DNA from 2 places in the Pseudomonas sp. 18-147 genome. Region 2 is predicted to be linked to the other one. Evidence: predicted binding sites of a transcription regulator. Region 2 holds the regulator's gene; the other holds the start of a gene.
The links. Region 2 encodes sigma-54, which starts transcription at its own class of promoters, with help from an activator protein. Its sites were predicted from a motif close to ANTGGCATNNANNTTGCTNT; they were not measured.
Positions count from the first base shown of each region.

Region 1: a site for sigma-54 is predicted at 1,395-1,414, ahead of glnA (glutamate--ammonia ligase). Genes of this name have one in related genera too.

Region 1 covers NZ_CP182296.1:6,069,254-6,072,667, forward strand. Annotated here, with positions in the region: gene thiI (tRNA uracil 4-sulfurtransferase ThiI) at 1-1,177, opposite strand, end outside; gene glnA (glutamate--ammonia ligase) at 1,514-2,923, shown strand; gene ACM0M4_RS28630 (hypothetical protein) at 3,071-3,414, shown strand, end outside.
Region 2 covers NZ_CP182296.1:5,275,132-5,278,545, reverse strand. Annotated here, with positions in the region: gene rapZ (RNase adapter RapZ) at 1-218, opposite strand, end outside; gene ptsN (PTS IIA-like nitrogen regulatory protein PtsN) at 220-684, opposite strand; gene hpf (ribosome hibernation-promoting factor, HPF/YfiA family) at 698-1,006, opposite strand; gene ACM0M4_RS25070 (RNA polymerase factor sigma-54) at 1,084-2,577, opposite strand; gene lptB (LPS export ABC transporter ATP-binding protein) at 2,803-3,414, opposite strand, start outside.

The DNA of each region.
Region 1 (3,414 bases), 790 kb from region 2:
GTTCGTCGATCACCCGGTCGACGGTGCGCTGGGTGGCGCGCTCCAGGGCGCGCTCGAGCACCGCCATGTCGAATTTCGACTCTTCGTGCTCGACGCGGTAGGGCTTGGCCTGGGTGGTCGGGTTCACCGAGATCACCCCGCAGTATTCCGGCATGTGCCGGGCGAACTCGGCGGTGCCGATCTGCCGGGCGGTGTCGATGATGTCCTGCTTGTGGCTGACGATCAGCGGGCGCAGCACCAGGGTGTCGGTAACCCGGTCGATCACCGAGAGGTTCGGCAGGGTCTGGCTGGACACCTGGGAGATCGCCTCGCCGGTCACCAGCGCGTCCAGCTCCAGGCGCTCGGCCACGCGGCTGGCGGCGCGCAGCATCATGCGCTTGAGGGTCACGCCCATATAGCTGTCGTCGACCTTGGTGAGGATCTCGCCGACCACTTCCTCGAACGGCACGCTGACGAACAGCACGCGCTGCGAGCGGCCGTACTTCTCCCACAGGTAGTGGGCGACTTCCATCACCCCCAGTTCGTGGGCGCGCCCGCCGAGGTTGAAGAACACGAAGTGGCTGATCATCCCGCGGCGCATCATCTGGTAGGCCGCCACGGTCGAGTCGAAGCCGCCGGACATCAGCACCAGCACCTGTTCCAGCGCGCCCAGCGGATAGCCGCCCAGGCCCGGATGCTGGCGATGGATGACGAACAGGCGGTCGAGGCGGATTTCCATCCGCACCTCGACTTCCGGCTGCTTCAGGTCGATCCCGGCAGCCCCGCATTCGCGGCGCAGGCCGCTGCCGACGTAACGCTCCACCTCCATCGAGGTGAACGCGTGCTTGCCGGCGCGCTTGCAGCGCACGGCGAAGGTCTTGCCGGCCAACTGGTCGCCGAAATGCGCCTTGCACTTGGCGAGGATGTCGTCGAAATCGCCCAGCGGATACTCGTGGACCTCGAGGAAATGACCGATGCCCGGGGTGCAGGTCAGGCGCTCGATCATCTCGCGCCTGGCCTTGGCGTCGACCACGGCGGTCTCTACCTCCAGGTTGTCCCACTCGCCCTCGACCTTCAGCTCCGGGTCCAGGTCGCGCAGCACCGCGCGGATGTTCTTCGCCAACTGCCGGATGAAGCGCTTGCGCACCGGCCGGCTCTTGATGGTGATTTCCTGGAAGGTCTTGACGATGAGTTTCATGCGAGGGACGCGAACGCGCGGGGCGACGGAAAAAAAGGGGCGGAATTATATCTGAAATTGCTCACGTATTGAGCAGAAATATGCACAGTTATTTTTGCTGCACCAAAATGGAATGATGCACCAACATGGAGCACCATAACGGTGCACCCGAAGGCCGCCCAGCTACCCTGAAGAAGACCTGGCCCCGCCAAACATGGGGCCCTGCCCGATTCCGGGCACTGGCACGCAACTTGCTCACTTGTGAGGCAGGTTGCCCTGGCGGTGTATTCCGGCCGGCATCACCCGATACTGGGGCACAGAAAAAGCTCCCAGCTCTAATCCCTCCTGGAGGACAGCATGTCGTACAAGTCGCACCAACTGATCAAAGACCATGACGTGAAGTGGGTAGACCTGCGCTTCACCGATACCAAGGGCAAGCAGCAACACGTCACCATGCCGGCTCGCGACGCGCTGGACGATGAGTTCTTCGAAGCCGGCAAGATGTTCGACGGCTCCTCCATCGCCGGCTGGAAAGGCATCGAAGCCTCCGACATGATCCTGATGCCGGACGACAGCACCGCCGTCCTCGATCCGTTCACCGAAGAGCCGACCCTGATCCTGGTCTGCGACATCATCGAGCCGAGCACCATGCAAGGCTACGAGCGCGACCCGCGCAACATCGCCAAGCGCGCCGAGGAGTACCTGAAGTCCACCGGCATCGGCGACACCGTGTTCGTCGGCCCGGAGCCGGAGTTCTTCATCTTCGACGAAGTGAAGTTCAAGTCCGACATCTCCGGCTCGATGTTCAAGATCTTCTCCGAGCAGGCTTCCTGGAACACCGACGCCGACATCGAGTCCGGCAACAAGGGCCATCGCCCGGGCGTGAAGGGCGGCTACTTCCCGGTACCGCCGGTCGACCACGACCATGAAATCCGCACCGCCATGTGCAACGCCCTGGAAGAAATGGGCCTGGTGGTCGAAGTCCACCACCACGAAGTGGCAACCGCCGGCCAGAACGAGATCGGCGTGAAGTTCAACACCCTGGTCGCCAAGGCCGACGAAGTGCAGACCCTGAAGTACTGCGTGCACAACGTCGCCGACGCCTACGGCAAGACCGTGACCTTCATGCCGAAGCCGCTGTACGGCGACAACGGTTCGGGCATGCACGTGCACATGTCGATCTCCAAGGACGGCAAGAACACCTTCGCCGGCGAAGGCTATGCCGGCCTGTCCGAGACCGCCCTGTACTTCATCGGCGGCATCATCAAGCACGGCAAGGCCCTGAACGGCTTCACCAACCCCTCGACCAACTCCTACAAGCGCCTGGTCCCGGGCTTCGAAGCTCCGGTGATGCTGGCCTACTCGGCGCGCAACCGTTCCGCCTCGATCCGTATCCCCTACGTATCCAGCCCGAAGGCCCGCCGTATCGAAGCGCGCTTCCCGGACCCGGCAGCCAACCCCTACCTGGCCTTCGCCGCGCTGCTGATGGCCGGCCTGGACGGCATCCAGAACAAGATCCACCCCGGCGATGCCGCCGACAAGAACCTGTACGACCTGCCGCCGGAAGAGGCGAAGGAAATCCCGCAGGTTTGCGGCAGCCTGAAAGAGGCGCTGGAAGAGCTCGACAAGGGCCGCGCGTTCCTGACCAAGGGCGGCGTGTTCACCGACGAGTTCATCGATGCCTACATCGAGCTGAAGAGCGAAGAAGAGATCAAGGTGCGCACCTTCGTGCACCCGCTGGAATACGACCTGTACTACAGCGTCTGATCCACCCTTTCCTATAACAACGAGTCACCCTCTTGAGGCCTCCTTCGGGAGGCCTTTTTTATGGGCCGGCCCATGGAGAAACGCAAAGTTCGCCGCGCCGTTCGGTTAGACTTGCCGCGCTCCCCGCCCCAAGGATAAGGACCGTCCATGCGTCACTCTCTCTGGCTCCTGCTTGCCGCCATCCTCAGCCTGCCCGCCCAGGCCGGCACCGAATGCCGCGATATCCACGACCGCGACCTGCGGCGCATGTGCAACGCACTGGAACGCGGCGACAGCGGGGATTGCGGCGACATCGACAGCCGCGACCTGCGGCGTTACTGCGGCGCGCTGCTGGCGCCGGGACAGCGCTACGACTGCGACGACATCCGCGACGGCGACACGCGCCGCCAGTGCCGCGCCATCGTCCGCGGCGACCGCAAGCGCTGCGACGACATCGACAGCCGCGACATGCGCCGCCAGTGCCGGGCCGTGGTATCGCGTGCGCCGTGGCA
Region 2 (3,414 bases):
TCGGGGAAGCGCTGCAACTGGCTGGGCAGGTTGCGGGCGTCGATCGACACCGCCACCTGTGGCTGCAGTAGCTCCGTGTGCAACAGGGCGCGCTGCGCCAGGTCGGGAAGCAGGCTGGCGGGAAGGTTGTCGATGCAATAGAAGCCGTTGTCTTCGAGGACGTTCAGGGCGGTGCTCTTGCCCGAGCCCGAGCGGCCGCTGACGATGATCAGGCGCATGTCATTGCCCGTTCTGTACGTCTACCACGATCTGATAAAGCGCTTCGGCAGTGGGAGCGCTGCGCAGGCGGTCGCGTACGTCGGCACGGTCGAGCATGGCGGCGATCTGCCGGAGCAGTTCGAGATGTTCTTCGGTCGCGGCCTCCGGTACCAGCAAGACGAAGAGCAGGTCGACCGGCGCGCCGTCCAGCGCGTCGAAGTCCACGGGAGCATCCAGGTGCAGCACGGCGCTGATGGGGCTCTGGCAGCCAGACAGGCGGCAGTGCGGAATGGCGATGCCATTGCCGAAACCGGTGGAGCCGAGTTTTTCCCGGGCCACCAGGTTTTCGAAGATGGTCTGGGCGTCGAACTCCGGCAGCTCCCTGGCTACCAGGTTGGCGATTTGTTCGAGTACGCGTTTCTTGCTGCCGCCCGGCACGTTCACGAGGGAACGGCCGGGGGTCAGGATTTGCTCAAGTCGGATCATAGGGGAGGGGAGATCAGCGGGCGCCTACGCCTTGCTGCCGTTCGAGATACTTCTCTTTGTGTTTGATCAGTTGACGGTCGAGTTTGTCGATCAGCAGGTCGATGGCCGCGTACATGTCCTCATGTTCCGCATTGGCTACGATCTCGCCACCGGCGATGCGCAGGGTGGCTTCGATCTTCTGCTTCAGTTTCTCGACCTCCATGATCACCTGAACATTGGTGATCTTGTCGAAATGGCGCTCCAGACGGCTCAGTTTCTCGCCGACATAGTCGCGCAGGGCGTCGGTCACATCCAGTTGATGGCCACTGATGTTGACTTGCATACCGCGTTCTCCTTGTTGCCCGTGTGTAAGTGGCAGGTTAGCAACCTGCCTCCGGAACACCTTGGCGTGGATCAACGTCACACCAGTCGCTTGCGCTCGCTCGAAGGGGCTATGCCCAGGGATTCGCGGTATTTGGCGACGGTGCGGCGAGCCACTTGAATGCCCTGTGCCTCCAGTAAACCAGCGATCTTGCTGTCGCTCAATGGCTTTTTCGCATTTTCCGCGGCCACCAGTTTCTTGATGATCGCGCGGATCGCGGTGGACGAGCATTCCCCGCCTTCGGCGGTACTGACGTGACTTGAAAAGAAATATTTCAGCTCGAAAATGCCGCGCGGCGTATGCATGTATTTCTGCGTGGTGACCCGCGAAATGGTCGATTCGTGCATGCCCACCGCTTCGGCGATGTCATGCAGGACCAGCGGCTTCATGGCTTCTTCGCCGTAGTCGAGGAAACCGCGCTGGTGCTCGACGATCTGGGTGGCGACCTTCATCAGCGTTTCGTTGCGGCTCTGCAGGCTCTTGATGAACCAGCGGGCTTCCTGCAACTGGTTGCGCATGAAGGTATTGTCGGCGCTGCTGTCGGCGCGGCGGACCATGCCGGCGTAGGTGGCGTTGACGCGCAGGCGCGGCATCGCCTCCTGGTTCAGCTCGACCAGCCAGCGCTCGTTGTCCTTGCGCACGATGACGTCGGGGACGATGTATTCGGCTTCGCTCGATTCGATCTGCGAACCGGGCCGGGGATGCAGGCACTGGATCAGCTCGATGACCTGGCGCAGTTCGTCTTCCTTGAGCTTCATGCGCCGCATCAATTGGCTGTAGTCGCGGCCGCCGAGCAGGTCGAGGTAGTCGGATACCAGGCGCAGCGCTTCGTTCAGCCAGGGCGTGGTGGACGGCAACTGGCGCAGTTGCAGCAGCAGGCACTCGCGCAGGTTGCGGGCGCCGATGCCGGCGGGTTCCAGTTGCTGGATGCGGCGCAGCACGACTTCCACTTCGTCGAGCTCGACGTCCAGTTCCGGATCGATGGCGGCGAGGATTTCTTCGAGGGACTCTTCGAGGTAGCCATCGTTGTTGATGCTATCGATGATGGTCACCGCGATCATCCGATCGGTGTCCGACATCGGTGCCAGGTTGACCTGCCAGAGCAGGTGGCTGTGCAGGCTCTCGCCGCTGCTGGTGCGCGCGGTGAAGTCCCACTCGTCATCGTCGTTGCTGGGCAGGCTGCTGGCGCTGGTCTGGTAGATGTCTTCCCAGGCGGTATCCACCGGCAACTCGCTGGGTATGCGTTCGCTCCACTGGTCGTCGTCGAGGCTTTCGACGCTGGGCGTGGCGCTTTCCTGGAGGGGGCTCTCCTGGGGCGCGCTGGCCGCCTGTTCGGCGCCATCGGCGAGAGGGTCGCTGTTGTCGAAATCGTCGCCGTCTTCCTGGCGTTCGAGCATGGGATTGGATTCCAGCGCTTCCTGGATTTCCTGCTGGAGGTCCAGGGTGGATAGCTGGAGGAGGCGTATGGCCTGTTGCAGCTGCGGCGTCATCGTCAGCTGCTGGCCCATCTTGAGGACTAGCGATGGTTTCATGGCTGAGGGCTTAGTACCTTATTCGCTGGTACCGGATGGCACCATCCACTACTACGGGTGCCGAGGTGGCGGCACCGCCAGGAAGCAAATTATATGCCTGAATTTTCGTACTTTGCCTAGGGTTGCTCTGAATAAATCATCCGCTCCAGGCGGCACTCGTGGTTGCGAAACCGCGGGCGAGCGGAACCGCTCCGGCGAGGCCGGAGGGCGCGCTAGGAGATTTCTTCAGAGGCGGAACTCGTGCCCCAGGTAGACTTCCTTGACCAGGTCGTTGGCGAGGATGCTCTCGGCATCCCCTTCCGCGATCAACTGCCCATCATTGACGATATACGCCGTTTCACAGATGTCCAGGGTCTCGCGGACGTTGTGGTCGGTGATGAGGATGCCGATACCCTTCGCCTTGAGGTGATGGATGATCTGCTTGATGTCGCCGACCGAGATCGGGTCCACGCCGGCGAAGGGCTCGTCGAGGAGGATGAATTTCGGCGCGCTGGCCAGGGCGCGGGCGATTTCCACCCGGCGTCGTTCGCCGCCGGACAGGCTCATGCCGAGGTTGTCGCGGATGTGGTGGATGTGGAATTCCTGCAGCAGGCCTTCCAGGGCTTCCTTGCGACCGTTGCGATCGAGGTCGCTGCGGGTCTCGAGGATCGCCATGATGTTGTCGGATACCGACAGCTTGCGGAAGATCGAGGCTTCCTGCGGCAGGTAGCCGATGCCGGCCCGGGCGCGCCCGTGCATCGGCAGGTGGGTGACGTTCTGCTCGTCGATGCGGACCACGCCCTGGTCGGCCTGGACCAGGCCGACGATCATGTAGAAGCAGGTGGTCTTGCCGGCACC